One region of the Pseudovibrio sp. W64 genome, then DNA from elsewhere that is predicted to be linked to it. Evidence: riboswitches for the same ligand, from Rfam matches in the RefSeq annotation. Region 1 holds a riboswitch; the other holds the start of a gene.
The links. Region 1 has a riboswitch for S-adenosylmethionine ahead of PsW64_RS10730 (O-succinylhomoserine sulfhydrylase). Riboswitches for the same ligand answer to the same signal wherever they lie in the genome.

Region 1 (7,394 bases):
CCGCTGCCACCCAAAGCCGCTCAGAGGCATTCCAGTCCGCGGCAAATCCAAACGGATTGAGAAGCGCACCAAACAAAAGCACAATCGCGGTCACCAACGCTCCAACAATCATCCGCTGAAACACACCCCGCTGTTTTTCTGCAAAGTCCAATGCAACCTCCACTTAGAGAACATAATAGGAACAAACCCACAACTATCTGCTGCGGACTGCTTGCGGCAAGGCGCTACCTCTCCTAGCCTAGGCACGTCTGACCAAGCAGGAGACTTTGATGACTATGGAAGCGCAGTTAGTTTTAAAAGTTGATAACGCCGCTGCGCGCCGCTTGTTTCTGCAGAAACACGCCCTTCTTGAAGCACCAACAGGCTCCTCGAAAGGAGAAGATCTCCTCAATCTCATTCACCGCATTGGCTTTGTGCAGGTTGATAGCATCAACACAGTAGAGCGTGCGCACCACATGATCTTATGGTCACGCCGCCAAAGTTACCGCCCCAAACATCTCAAGAAACTGCTGGAGAATGACAGAAGCCTCTTTGAGCACTGGACGCATGATGCCTCAATCATTCCAACCGAGTTCTTCCCTTATTGGCACTACCGCTTCCAAAAAAGCGCAGAAAGCTTGCAATCCCGCTGGAAGGTCTGGCGCGGTGCGGAGTATCAGGAAAAACTCAACCTCATTCTACGGCACATCGAAGAAAACGGCCCCGCTGGCACCTCAGATGTCGGCAAGGATGAGAAGCGCAGCAAAGGCGGATGGTGGGAGTGGAACCCATCCAAAACAGCGCTTGAATATCTCTGGCGGACCGGACAAATCTCCGTCTCTCGGCGTGAAAACTTTCAAAAACTCTATGACCTGACAGAACGCGTCATCCCTGAGGATCACCGCTCCGCTAAACCCAGCCATGCAGAAACCATAGAGTGGGCTTGCAACTCCGCAATCGACCGCCTCGGCTTCGCTACGCCCAGCGAAATTGCAGCCTATTGGGACAAACTAGACCTTGCCGATGTCAAAGCATGGTGTGAGCAAGCCCAGAAGCGTCAGGAACTAATCCCTGTTGAGATTCAACCTGCCAGCGACACGAAGCCCAAATTATGTCTCGCACGCCCAACAATTGAAGATGAACTGAGATCCCTCGAAGCCCCTTCCCAACGGATCCGCATCCTCAGTCCATTCGACCCGGCATTAAGAGACCGCAAGCGCGCTGAGTTCCTTTTTGACTTCAATTACCGCATCGAAATCTTCGTCCCTGAACCAAAACGGCAATACGGCTATTATGTCTTCCCCGTAATGGAGGGGGACAAGTTGATTGGTCGCATTGATATGAAGCGTGACAAAGCCTCCAATGCTTTGGCCGTAAAACGCTTCTGGCCCGAGGCTGGCATTCGCATGGGCAAAGGCCGCCAACAACGATTGGAAGCTGAACTGGAGCGATGCACCCAGTTTGCTGGCTGTGAAGATCTTCAGTTCCTCTCAGCTTGGCAAGGATAGCCCACTGGATGGCGGGACTATCAGAAACGTAAGTAACCTCCAATACTGCTGGTAAACGTCGCATTCTCGTCAGCACCAAGAGAGCAAATGGGCCAGCTCTTGCAAACTTTGTTGCGTATTCTGCTCTGCCTTGTGGCGCTGAATACCTCTGCCAGCCAGGCCCAACCTCTCTTCAATTTAGACGACCACTTCACCTTCAATCCGCAAGGCAAGTACCAACCCCGCCTCATTGGCCTGTTTGAGACAGATCGCAATAACACATCTGGAGCCGCCGAAGTCATCACGCCAGTCTTTCAGGACAGTCATGGCATGTTCTTCGCTGATGTCCGCTCCGGCAACTCCTCTGATGCTGTTTATCTCATAAGTGCTGGCGGTGGCCTCCGTCACTTTGTACGGCCAAACTTGATTGGCAGCACCTACATCTTCATGAACTACAAGGAAGATTACGAACGCGGCCCCGCAACTGCAGTCACCACGGGCATTGAGTTTCTGGCAAATAACTATGAGGCTCGCTTCAACGCACAATTCCCGACAAGCAAAGTCCGTATTCTGGAACCGGAACCGGGTAGCACAGACCAACGCGAAAGCATTCCTCTCCTCAACCTTTCAGGAGAGATTGGCTACGACCTCCCCGGAACTGATGATCTGGGGTTCGGCCTCCGCATCTATGCAGGAGGCTTTTATAGAACCGCCAACAACATTGAAGAGATAAGCGGGGCGCAGGGACGGTTTGAAATATCCCGCGCAGGCTGGCTTGGCCTACCTGGATTAAAGACCACATTTGTTGGACAAATCCGCTATCACAGCGACATCGACTATCCCATTGGTGCTTTTCAACTCCGCATAGGCCTTCCCATCGTCAAATACTGGAAGGGCATCACCGTCGATAACTATAACGAGCTCTCTCACATAGAACGTCGCATGACGGAACGTGTGCGACGCCCCCTCACTATTCACATTCGCACGCGTCGTATTCCCTAGAACTCCACTTAAAATGAAAGCCCTAGGCATTAAACCACTCGAAGCGTTACCCCTCCCGGTTTCAGGGCATCACAGACCCCCAGCATTAATGTTAATCTTTTCCGATAGGATACCGCTTCCAGCTCTTCCGGGGACAACCACATGAGGACTATTCCACTCACGCTCATTCCGTTCTTGCTCTACAATGCTGTGGCATTTCGGTGGTTTGAAGATCTAGAGCCGGTGCTTGACCAAGGCTACAACGTCACTCCGTGGGCTGCCATTGTATTCCAGATCCCACTGCCATCAGGATTGCTTGTTCCTCTGGATGTCGCCACTCTTCTGCTTGCAGGCACTTTGGTCCTGCTCTTCGTTGAGATCATCAAAGCCACCAGAACCAGCACACTCTCACTGGTAGATCACAGCTTGTCTCTGTTGATCCTCGTGGCTTACCTAATTGAGTTCCTCTCGGTACAAGAAGCCGCCACCCCGCTCTTCCTGCTGCTCATGACCATCACGTTTCTGGATGTCATCGCCGGGTTCATCATCACCTTGTCCGGAGCACGGCGAGATGTGGTTGTGGCAACCAGCAACAGCTAACAACAAGTCTGCAGCATTGCGCTTTAATGCATAAAGGGCACCCGATTGGATGCCCTCATGCCAGTCATAATGTGCAACACGCTTAAACCGCAGCCAGCGCTTTAGCGACGTCTTCCAGCAGGTCATCTGCATCTTCCAGACCAACAGAAAGACGAAGCGTCTTGTCTGTAATGCCCAGCTCCAGACGCGCATCTTCCGCAACACTCTGGTGCGTAGTCGTCGCCGGATGGGTAATCAGGCTCTTCGCATCGCCAAGGTTGTTGGAAAGACTGACAATCTCCAACGCATTGGAGAACTTGAAGGCCGCTTCCTTGCCACCCGCCAAATCAACCGCCAGCATGGTAGACCCACCTTGCATCTGCTTAGCCACGATATCCGCCTGTGGGTGATCAGCACGACCTGGGTAAATCAACCGAGACACTGCAGAATGATCCGCAAGGAACTCTGCCAATTTGCCAGCATTAGCTGTCTGACGCTCAACACGCAGAGACAACGTCTCCAGCCCCTTCAGCAGAACCCAAGCGTTGAACGGGCTCATTGCAGGTCCGGTATGCTTGAACGGGTCATGGAATTCTTCCACAATCCACTTTTCATCAGAAAGCACGATACCGCCCAGACATCGGCCCTGCCCGTCAATATGCTTGGTCGCAGAGTAGATCACCACATCCGCACCCAGCGTCAGCGGGCTCTGCCAGATAGCAGTCGCAAACACGTTGTCTACAATAAGCCGTCCACCAGCTTCGTGAATAATATCCGCAACAGCTGGAATATCGATCACTTCAAGCGTCGGGTTGGTTGGGCTTTCAAGGAATGCCGCTGTGGTGTTCGGACGAACAGCTGCTTTCCAATGCTCAATGTCAGTGCCATCAATCAGCGTGGACTCCACACCATAACGTGGCAGCAGCTTTTCGATGATGTATCGGCAGGAACCGAACAGTGCCTTTGGTGCAATCACGTGATCGCCAGCTTTAACGCAGGCCATAATCGCAGAGTTAACAGCCGCCATACCAGAAGCCGTGCCGCGTGCGGCCTCAGCGCCTTCCAGTTCACACATTCGTCGCTCGAACATTCCTACGGTCGGGTTTGCGTACCGGGAATAAATATAGCCCGGATTCTCGCCCAAAAAGCGTGCTTCTGCCGCTTCTGAGCTGTCGTAAACATACCCTTGTGTAAGGAAGATAGCTTCGGATGTTTCACCAAAGCTGGAGCGCGTTGTGCCTCCATGAACAAGCCGAGTTGCTGGCTTCCAGTTCTTTGCGTCTGTCATCGCTCATTCCTGCCCGAAGAGATATTGCTCTACCCCTTCATTAAAAAACCCCGGCGCGGGCCGAGGTCTATACAAGAACCCGACCCTTTAGCTACTTGTTTTACGTGGTTGCAAGCCGGTCGACCAAATCACCACGGAATAGGCAGCGTTTTTACCTCGAAAATACACTAGGGTCAATCAATCAGCTTAGGTTGCAGACTTGGCGAGAGATCAAACTTACGTTAATCAGTGTCAGAACGATTTGAGTACGAGTGGGGCGGAACCAACAATGACAGGCATTCTTCCGGCAAAAGCGATTGAAGCTATGTTTGCCAGCGGTGCAATTCAAGCAGACAGAGTGCCCGACGAGGACCAGATTCAACCTGCCAGTCTTGACCTGCGCCTCGGCGTCAAAGCATGGCGTGTCCGGGCCTCCTTTCTGCCCGGCCCCGACGCGAAAGTGGAAGACAAGCTGGAAAAACTCATCCTGCACGAGATCGACCTCTCCAAGGGTGCCGTGCTGGAAACCAACTGCGTTTACATCGTCCGCCTTCAGGAGGCGCTGGACCTTCCGGCTGAGCAGTCCGCCACAGCCAACCCGAAAAGCTCCACGGGCCGCATCGATGTGTTCACCCGCGTCATCACAGACCAGGGCCGCGCGTTTGACCGTGTTGAAGCCGGCTACAAAGGCCCGCTCTACGCTGAGATTTCTCCAAAGACCTTCCCTGTGCTGGTCCGCGAAGGCTCTCGCCTGTCCCAAATCCGCTTCCGCGATGGTGAAACCCTCATCAATGATGAAGACCTGACCAAAGTGCACAACCAGCACACACTGGTGTCTGGCGGCAAGGACGAAGACGCAATCAACAACGGCGTACAGGTGTCCATCGACCTGAAAGGCTCTGGCAAAGACAGCCTCATCGGCTACCGCGCCAAGCGCCATACAGGCGTGATCGACGTCGATCGCAAAGACGCACAGGACCCGGAAGACTTCTGGGAACCGCTGTACAATCGCGGCGATGCAACGCTCATCCTCGACCCGAACGAGTTCTACATTCTGGTCTCGCAGGAAGCCGTCCACGTCCCACCACAATACGCTGCTGAGATGGTGCCATTCGATCCACTCGTCGGCGAATTCCGCGTCCACTACGCAGGCTTCTTCGACCCCGGCTTCGGCCATTCCACCGTTGGTGGCACAGGGTCCAGAGCCGTTCTAGAAGTCCGCTCTCACGACGTTCCCTTCATCGTAGAACACGGCCAGACGGTTGGCCGCCTTGTCTACGAGCACATGGAGGAAGTGCCAGAAACCCTTTACGGCGAAGGCATTGGCTCCAACTATCAGGGTCAGGCACTAAAGCTCTCCAAGCACTTCAAAAGCAAAGAACCGGTAGGAGCATAAGCCCATGCCCCTCTTCACCGTTGAGCAGGAATACAACGCGATACTGGAAGAAAAGAAGTCACGCTTTCTTGCCTTTCTGGTACCCCATGTAGACTTTGCTCAGCGGCTGGCGGATCTTCGCGACGAGCACAAAAAAGCCAACCACCACGTCACCGCCTTCCGCAGAATGCTCCCCGAGGGACGCATCGATGAAGGCGGCAAAGACGATGGTGAACCGTCTGGCACCTCCGGCATGCCCACACTCAAAACACTCATTGGGGCAGACCTTGTGGATGTGGGCGTCATCATTGTCCGTTACTTCGGTGGCACAAAACTGGGCACCGGCGGCCTGGCACGGGCCTACTCCGGCGCCGCAAATCTCGCCATTCGGGAAGCTGAGCTTGTGCCATGGCTGCGCATCAAAACCCGCAGTGTCTCTGCCAGCTTCTCCAGCAGTGCCGAACTGGAACGCCAGGTCATTCTGCTACAGCTGGAAATCATCGAACGCACCTTCACAGAGGACGGCGTAACCCTGCTCGTCAGCGGTCCTGAAGATCAGATCGACAAGCTTTAACCTTCTGTACTTGCTAGCTTTTTCATGCCTCTCAGCATTTCCATCGCACCCAATTAATTAAAATCCTAATAAAAACTTAAACTTTGGCACGCGCCTTGCGATGTAAATCCCAGGAAATGGCATTTGTCTCATTTTGAGACGGTCGGGGGAGTGAAGTCATGCGTGTCACCCGCACTGGAAAAGCGATTAACACTGGAACAGACGCTGATCGTCGCTATCGCGATATCGGCTCTCGCCGTCACGCCAAAATCACAGAGCAAAATGCAGAGACTGTTTCAAGACGGAACACCTACGGGAAACCAGGCAAGGAACTGCAAGTCTCTGAGGATGTCGCCACCACGCAAACTCAGCACGAAAAAGACGCCCAGTTCTATGACCTGCCAAAGCGCATCAACGTCTTCCGCTGCAACTCCGCTTTCCTCGCCCACCTCATCGGCATCAAAGAAAACGCCGCCCACCTGCGCGACCGCCGCCGCGTAGAACCCGAGGAAGGCGCCATCAGCTACACCACCACCGAAAAAGCCCCCCGCCTCATCGGCGAAGGCCGCATCATCGAATACAACGCTTGAAGAAATAGAACAAAAGCTATTTCAAAAACTCTTAGACTTCGCTAGGGAGAGCCTCTTGTACAATCTGCGGATCAGGCTTTGCTCGAATACTTCTACATATTCTCCTTTAACGGATATAACTTCCTCACGGTAAATTGCGCGCACTTGGGCTTTAACGTCCTTAGCTGGCCGTTACTCTCGACGATCCTCGTTGTAAATCGAGCAATGTCACCCAGACTCCTGATGATCGTAGCAGTAAGCCAATTATTGCTCTTCGCCTTGATGACATACTTGTCAGGCGGACAAAGCGGTATCTTTGCAGTCCCAGATACATATTTCCACATCGCTTGGGCTATATTTCCAATACTTTGCCTCATCACCATCCTTTGGGGTTTGATTATGATGTTCCTGAAGGATGTGCCGAAATTGACCCGACCACAGGCCATTTTTTATTACATTTTCAGCTTGTTACTAACCTGTGCTAACCCCTTGGGCCCTCTATTGGCATTCACCACAGGTGTCGACGGTTTCTTATATCACGATGTCACATCTGCCTTCGTCTCAACACTCGGCGCCGTATTTGCAGCTTTTGCCCTAGTAACGT
Region 2 (7,394 bases), on a different contig from region 1:
CGGGCAGCTGGCGGAGCGACCGTCAGTGTGGCGTGGGCTGGGCGGGGCTACCGGGAGACATAACGCATCCTCCGGCGGGTTCGTTGAAACACCCCTTGAAAGTCTTTAGTGCAGGGACCAAGCGGAAGCTGGTCACCCGATGGGCGTCTACACTGGCAGCTGCAGCTGTCAGGGACAAGTCAAACTGTCCTTTACAGCAACTGCCCTGACTGTGAGATTCGAAGCAAAGCCTTGTGTTTTGTGAGGCCTTACAATGATGGGTAGGCACCTGCTCCCAATGCCTTTCGGTGGAGACCTTGTTTCATACAAAAACGCCCGGGCAAGGCGACAGCCAATGCCGAAGAAACTAATTTATATACAATGCGCAGGTATTGCCTGCTCGCCTTGCCCCTCCCGTTTCTCGGGATTTTAGCTTCACCACTGCATGAGAAGTCATGCGGTGCTTTTGGTGCTTGTGGTTTTACTCGCCAGCAACTGGCCTCTCAGCCGTCTTGCTGTCCCCTTTGTGGAACAGCTCGTAGATATCCTCCAGAGAGACACCTTTGGTCTCTGGTGCGCGGCGGATGGCGTAGACGGTTCCGATACAACAGCATATGGCGAAGAACAGGAAGATCTCGGTGATCGTGAAGAGTTGGTTCAATTTGGGGAAACCAAACACAACGAGGAATGTGAAGACCCAGTTGACGGTTACCGCCACGACCATTCCTTTGGCCCTCAGATAATTTGGGAACACCTCTGACATGTAGACCCATGGCAGCGGCCCCATGGAGAGGGAATAGGAGATCACGTAGAGGCAAAGACCTGAGACGGACAAAGCCGTGCCAATCCCGTCCCCCATGAGAAAACCTCCCACGATCAGGAACTGAGAGAGTGCGCAGGCTGGCAATCCGTAGACCATCAGAGGCCTGCGGCCAACGCGGTCAATAAGGAGCAAACTGGCAGCTGCGGCCAGAGCGAGTGCAGCGCCAAGCCCGACTGTTGCAGACAAGCGGCTTGCTTCCTCGGAAAAGCCCAGGTCGCCGAAAAGCTCCGGTGCGTAGAGGATGACAGCATTGATGCCGCTGAGCTGCTGGAACAGGAAGGTGAAGACACAAAAACTGGTGATAGGCCGGTTTCGTGGATTGATGAGGTCCAGCCAGCCTCCCTTTTGGTCTGCGACTTCGGCGAGGTCTTGTTCAATCCGCTTCACATTGCCTTTGACCCATGCCTCAGATCGGGTTGGTTCGATCTTTTCAAAGACGGCCTCAGCCTCTGCTGAGCGCTTTGCCATGACGAGCCAGCGCGGGCTTTCGGGGGCACTCCAGATTCCAAAGAGCAGAAACGCTGCAGGGATCGCGGAAAGGAGGAACATGAACTGCCAACGATTGATGGCTTCTGCGCTGTAGCCGAGATCAAGCGTGATCAGATTGGAGAGGTAGCCAATCAAGACACCAAAGGAGATCATGAACTGAAACGCGCCAAGCATACGGCCTCTGATCTTGCGCGGTGCAATTTCGGAGACATATTGAGGGCCAGCCATTGAGGACAAGCCAATTCCCATTCCGATGAGAGAGCGGGCAAATGTGAGGATGAAAAGGTCTTGCGCCACACTGGATAAGACAGCTCCGGTGATAAAGAACAGAGCTGCGATGATGACCGTTGACCGTCTGCCAAATCTGTCGCTGAGATAGGCGCTCAGGTAGGCTCCGATCAAACCACCGATGGACAAGGATGCGACCAGAAGCCCTCCCCAATACGCAGAGAATTCAAACTCTGCTTTGATGGGCTCATAAGCGCCAGCGATGACGCCTTCGTTGTAGCCATAGAGCAAACCACAGAGTACGGCGATACATGCCAGGAGGATAATCATGCGCATTCCCTTTAAAGACCAAGGGAAAGTATAGGCGGAGGTCTCTAACCAACCGGAGGACACACAGCCCTGAATTGAGCTGTTTTTCGCAAGACCCCAATAACGTTTGATCATATACGGGAAAGACAACATGGATCATTTCAGTGTCGCTATGATGATCCAGCGACTTAAAACCGCACCTGTTAGGAATTACAGCATTGAGCTTTTCGCGGCCTTTGCCTTCAATTAAGCTTCCCGTCGCATGATCAGCGCAAGACCTTCCCAAGCGCTTCAACCTTTGGCAACCAGGACTTAACATGATTGTTCTTCAGGATTTCCCCGCAGCTCGTTTTGATGAGTTTCAGATCATTTCCGTCTCTGGATACGCTCAGGACCTGATGGATAATCGCAGTATGGAAGAACAGGCTGCACTGAAGAAAGCCAAGGAAGGCTTGTCAAAGGCCTTTCCAGAGGGGAAAAGCAACAAACACAATAAGCTGCTGAGCATCGTCAACAAGACGAAGGCTGGCGAAGTGGAGGTTGGGTTTCTCTGGTACTCCCTTCAGGATGATGCATCTGCGTTCATCATGGATTTTCTGGTGTACTCAGAACATCGTGGCAAGGGGTACGCCTCCAAAGCTCTTGAAGCCTTGAAGGCGACATTCAAGAAAGATGGCCTGACACGTATTGGACTGCGTGTTGCCCCTGACAATCACGGCGCCATACGCACCTATTACAAGGCTGGCTTTAACGTGACCGGATGGAACATGTCCTGCGAGGTTTGAAGCGCGAACCATGCTCTCGCTGATTGACGTTTTGTTGAAGGGACTTCATTTCCGTTGAGGGCTGGTGGCTGCTAGGGTTTTGGAAATTCCAATGCATGACCTGATTTAAGGATCTGAGATGATTGCACGCAAAGCTGCAAAAGCCCTTGCCGTTCTTCCTTTGCTTTATGCTGTGAGCCAGCCTGCACAGGCTGCTGAGACCGAAACCGCAATTTTTGCTGGTGGTTGCTTCTGGTGTATCGAGTCTGACTTTGACAAGATCGAGGGCGTTCTTGAGACCACATCCGGCTATACAGGTGGCCGCAGTGCAAACCCGACCTACAAGCAGGTTTCTGCTGGTGGTACAGGTCATATTGAAGCGTTGGAAGTGAAGTTTGATCCGGCCAAGGTGTCTTATGAAGAGCTGCTGACAGCTTTCTGGCATTCTGTTGATCCAACTGATGCTGGTGGTCAGTTTTGTGATCGTGGTGAGAGCTATCAGACAACCATCTTTGCGACCTCTCCTGCGCAGCTGAAGGCTGCAAAGGCTTCCAAGAAAGCGCTTGGAAAGTCAGGTGAAGTGAACCGCCCGATTGTAACACCGATCCGCACTGCAGCTCCGTTCTATGATGCAGAAGATTATCATCAGAACTACTATGAGAAAAACCCGATCCGCTACAAGTTCTACCGCTATCGCTGTGGCCGTGATCAGCGCGTCAAGCAGGTCTGGGGTCCAAATGCTTACAAAGGTATCCCCGGCGAGCACTAAGGGCTTAGTATAGAACTCAAGAAGACCAGAGGCACTGCTCTGGTCTTTTGCTTTTAGGTGTGTTGTCGCAGGTCAGAGGAGATCCCTAGTCTTCGTAGTACATGCGATAGATCCCTCCAGCAGAGTCATCAGAGATCAACAAGGATCCGTCGCCAAGCTCGACCACGTCTACCGGACGGCCCAGATAATCGCCGCTGGCATCAATCCAGCCTGTTGCGACAATACTTGGGGCGCCAGCTTCTTCTTTCTCGTTGATGGGCACAAACACCACACGTGCGCCAATTGGCACTGAGCGGTCCCATGAGCCGTGTTGCGCGATGAAGACGCCGCCCTTGTATTCTTCAGGGAACATATCGCCCTGATAGAACGTCATGCCCAAACTTGCGGCATGAGCATCCAGTTCGACTTCCGGGTTCACCACGCCACTTGGGACAGGCTCATCGATGTAATGCGGGGTACGGACCGTTCCACCGCCATACCATGGGAAACCGTAGTTCTTGCCCGGCTCGGTGCCTTTGTTCAGCTCTTCAGGCGGGATGTCATCTCCCATGCCGTCCACCTGATTGTCGGTAAACCAGAGATTACCGGAGTTTGGATGGAACTCCAAGCCTACGGAATTTCTGATCCCGGTCGCATAGACCTGACGGTCCATACCATCTGCGGTGATGGAGATAATGCCGCCGATGCCGAGGCTGTCATAGAGTTTCAGCTTCATCTTGGGCGGCACGTTGTAAGGCTGGCCAAGAGAGATGTAGATGCGGTCATCCGGCCCCTGATCGCACACACGGGAGGAGTGATTATAACTTTCCTCAGAGGGAGGGATAAGCATGCCTTTGCCGACCAGCACCTTCACGGCTGGCTTGCCCTGCTCTTTGTTTTCCAATGCGTTCGGAAAACTCAGAACACGGTTTTGCTCTGCAAGGACCAATGAGCCATCTTTTGTGAAGCACACACCATTAGGGATGATGAAGGATTGATCTGGAGCGAACTGGCGAACTTCTGCAGCTTTCTTGCCCTCTTCATCCGGGGTAACGACCCAGACTCTGTCCGTGGTCGTTCCTACAAAAACAGTTTTGCCATCAGGCGCGACGGACATATGACGGGCATCTGGCACAGCTGCATAAGGTTCGATGTGGAAGCCTTTGGGCATGACCACAACTTCAGTGTTGCGAGCCAGAGTTTTCTGCTCTTCAGAGACCTGCTCCACAAACTCCGTTTTGACACCATCGACCATCTTGGTGGTCGTTGCTGCCAGAGATGTGGTTAGCAGCAAGGCGTAAGCGCACCCTGTCAGGACTCCAAAGAGAACGGGCTTTGTGGTGCACATCGTTTTTTCCTTCCTGAAGGGCCTAGAAATTTGACTGAGAAAATTTATCGGAATATTTGGAATGCTCTGCCTTTTTGAGCTGCCACTATGCGCTCATTCAAAGTCTGAGGAGAATACTCAGATATGACGGGAATTCGGTTTATAGAACCACAAAAATTGAAGATATTCACTTAGCGGAAGTTGCGTTTTGTGGTGCTAAAATACGACATGACGTAAGTTTGAAAGTGTGGACAAAGAACAAAGGAAAGGTGCCCACTTGCAATTGCCTCATTTTCGTGCCAAATCCTACGCATCATCAAGAGAAGGGCTGGCGCCCTCGCCAACCTGCCTAACCGGGCAAGGTGGTCTCCGCCAAAAGGGATGTGGTTTCGAAGTGAGGACGCTGTCTTCATCATTCGTAACAACCAAGCGGTAGTTTCAATGGATTTTGCGCCAGTCCTCCTCGGGAAACCGATGGAGGATTTAATGTTTGATATTGCTGGTCAGCCACAGTCTGCATGGCAATCGTATGTATCTGAATATGTGCCTCAATCTTTGAGGGAAGCCGTCGCACACCTTGCCGACGAGTTTACTGCTGCCTATTTGCTGGATTGCCTGATTTTAGAAAAAGGGCTGCGCAGCCGGCTGCTTTCCAACTCTACACGCCAGCCGAATACGCCTTTGACCACCGACGAGCGCTCCGACAGGTTTGCTGTGCTGCTTCGGCTTTGGGCAGAAGGCTGCCACACGGTTGTCGACGAGCGCTTGTTTGCGGATACTGCACGCCGTCGTCCTGAAGAACTGGAAGCCTTGCGTGAGTACTTCAGGCAAAACGCGCTACGCTCGAAAAAGAAATTCCCGAGCTAGGTAAGCTGCACTAAAATAAGAACTGATTTTTAAGCTGCGCGACTGCCGAATTTTGCAGGAGGCGTGGCAAATGGGTCTGCGAACATTGCAAGCCACAGGCTCTGTGCGATGCGCTGTGCAGTTGCCAGAAGAAGCGGTGCGGCTTCTGCTGAGAAAATCGCATAGACTTCGTCTTCAAACAGATCCATCCACTCATGGAAATTCTCAGTGGTGACCCCTTGAATCCTCGCGTGAGCGGGAACCGGCTTGCCTTTATACGATCCAGTTTTTAGCAGAACAGATGCCCAAAAGTGCTTCATCTTGTGTAGATGCGGACCCCAGTCCTCACCCATCTCTCTCAGGAAGATCGGCCCAAGCGTTTCGTGCTGGCGGACCTTGCCGTAAAAACTCTCAACCAGATGATTGATCTGGGCAGGTGTGATGGAAGGATCAAGCGGTGTCCGTTCACGCGCTGACATAACGGGAATTTTTGATGACACTGCTTGTTTCCTATTCCTGGTCCGCGATCCGCTTAAGCCTTGTTGTATTTAGCACGTTGCTCTTCAGAGATCACAATCGGCTTGCCGTCATCGTCAACAGCAACAAAGGTGAACTGAGCATTCGTCACCTTCTCACGATAGCCAAAGCGGTGGCGCAAAGCCCAGGCCTCAATGGCAAGCGTTACAGAGGTTCTGCCAACACGGAGCACGTTGGAGTAGACACACATTACATCGCCCACTTTAACAGGGCGGATAAAGGTCATGCTGTCGATCGCAACAGTCACAACGCGCTCCATGGCGCACTGGCTTGCTGCAATACCGGCGGCAATATCCATTTGAGAGACAACCCAACCACCGAAGATATCGCCAGAAGCATTGGTGTCTGCCGGCATCGCCATTGTGCGCGTGGTCAGTTCACCAATTGGCTGCTCTTCTTCGACAGCGTCTCTTGTATCATTCATAGTTCTAAAGCTCCGTAGATCCACCAGAGGAAATGCTATGCATGGCGAAGCTCAACTACTCAAGCAGGGATCATCGCCATATGGAAGCAATCAACAACCTGGGTCGCACATTTCTTGGTGTTGGCCCGAGCGGTTTCAGCAACGCATTCATCTACTGCATTCTCGAATAATTTCAACCAGCTGGCAATATCATCGCTGCATACCTGCTTTGCAGCTCCACGATACTTGCCAAGTGGACGGCCAGAATAGCTTCTGTCTTTCATGAGAGCGGAGCACCAGAACCGCACGGCCTGAGCTTCGTAATCCTCCCAGTCGCACTTCATGCTATTTTGGTAGACTGATGCCAGCTCGCCATTGTGACGGAGTTTTTCTGAATGACTGGCAACCAAAGCACGCACTTGAGAATGCGTCAGGTCAGGATGGATTGGTGTACACTCGTCCTGCGGGCGAATGTCAAAATGCTGATAGGTCATCTCGGTGTTTCAGGAGCCTTGCAAGAACAAGGCCCATGCCCTTCTTGTTACTTCGGGTCACTTTTACTCAAATACCGAGTTTAAAGCTCTGCGGCAGCTCGTAGCACCTCCGGCTTTTCGAGGCAGTAATATCCAGAGAGGCGGCTGATAACACCTTCTCTCTTCCAGACATTGAGGACGCGGCTGACGTTCTCCCGAGCCCCACCAGCCATATTGGCGATTTCAGCCTGAGAGATCTTATAGTGAACAAGAATTTTGTTGCTGTCGACTTTTTTGCCAAATGTTTCAGAGAGTTGCAGCAGCGTCTGCGCAACCCGGCCATTGAGTGGCAAGAAGGACCGTGCAGCGAGTGCATCGTTTGAACGACGCAGGCGAGTCGCTACGATCTGCAGCATGTGACGGTAAACAGCGGGGTTTTCATCGGCGTAGCGATAAAATGCAGCTTTG

Region 2: linked by a shared signal. The riboswitch ahead of PsW64_RS01600 (hypothetical protein) and the one ahead of PsW64_RS10730 (O-succinylhomoserine sulfhydrylase) in region 1 are both predicted to bind S-adenosylmethionine.

What each region holds. Positions count from the first base shown of each region.
Region 1 covers NZ_LMCI01000018.1:426,593-433,986, forward strand. The annotation lists gene PsW64_RS10710 (MAPEG family protein) at 1-151, opposite strand, end outside; gene PsW64_RS10715 (winged helix-turn-helix domain-containing protein) at 276-1,487, shown strand; gene PsW64_RS10720 (hypothetical protein) at 1,575-2,468, shown strand; gene PsW64_RS10725 (hypothetical protein) at 2,610-3,047, shown strand; gene PsW64_RS10730 (O-succinylhomoserine sulfhydrylase) at 3,130-4,314, opposite strand; SAM riboswitch at 4,382-4,459, opposite strand; gene PsW64_RS10735 (2'-deoxycytidine 5'-triphosphate deaminase) at 4,583-5,689, shown strand; gene PsW64_RS10740 (YigZ family protein) at 5,694-6,242, shown strand; gene PsW64_RS10745 (hypothetical protein) at 6,401-6,811, shown strand; gene PsW64_RS10755 (hypothetical protein) at 7,034-7,394, shown strand, end outside.
Region 2 covers NZ_LMCI01000002.1:164,939-172,332, forward strand. The annotation lists gene PsW64_RS01580 (sugar porter family MFS transporter) at 461-1,849, opposite strand; gene PsW64_RS01585 (GNAT family N-acetyltransferase) at 2,146-2,613, shown strand; gene msrA (peptide-methionine (S)-S-oxide reductase MsrA) at 2,732-3,361, shown strand; gene PsW64_RS01595 (PQQ-dependent sugar dehydrogenase) at 3,447-4,688, opposite strand; SAM-I-IV-variant riboswitch at 4,976-5,106, shown strand; gene PsW64_RS01600 (hypothetical protein) at 5,154-5,534, shown strand; gene PsW64_RS01605 (group III truncated hemoglobin) at 5,564-6,013, opposite strand; gene PsW64_RS01610 (acyl-CoA thioesterase) at 6,046-6,474, opposite strand; gene PsW64_RS01615 (group III truncated hemoglobin) at 6,534-6,947, opposite strand; gene PsW64_RS01620 (Crp/Fnr family transcriptional regulator) at 7,028-7,394, opposite strand, start outside.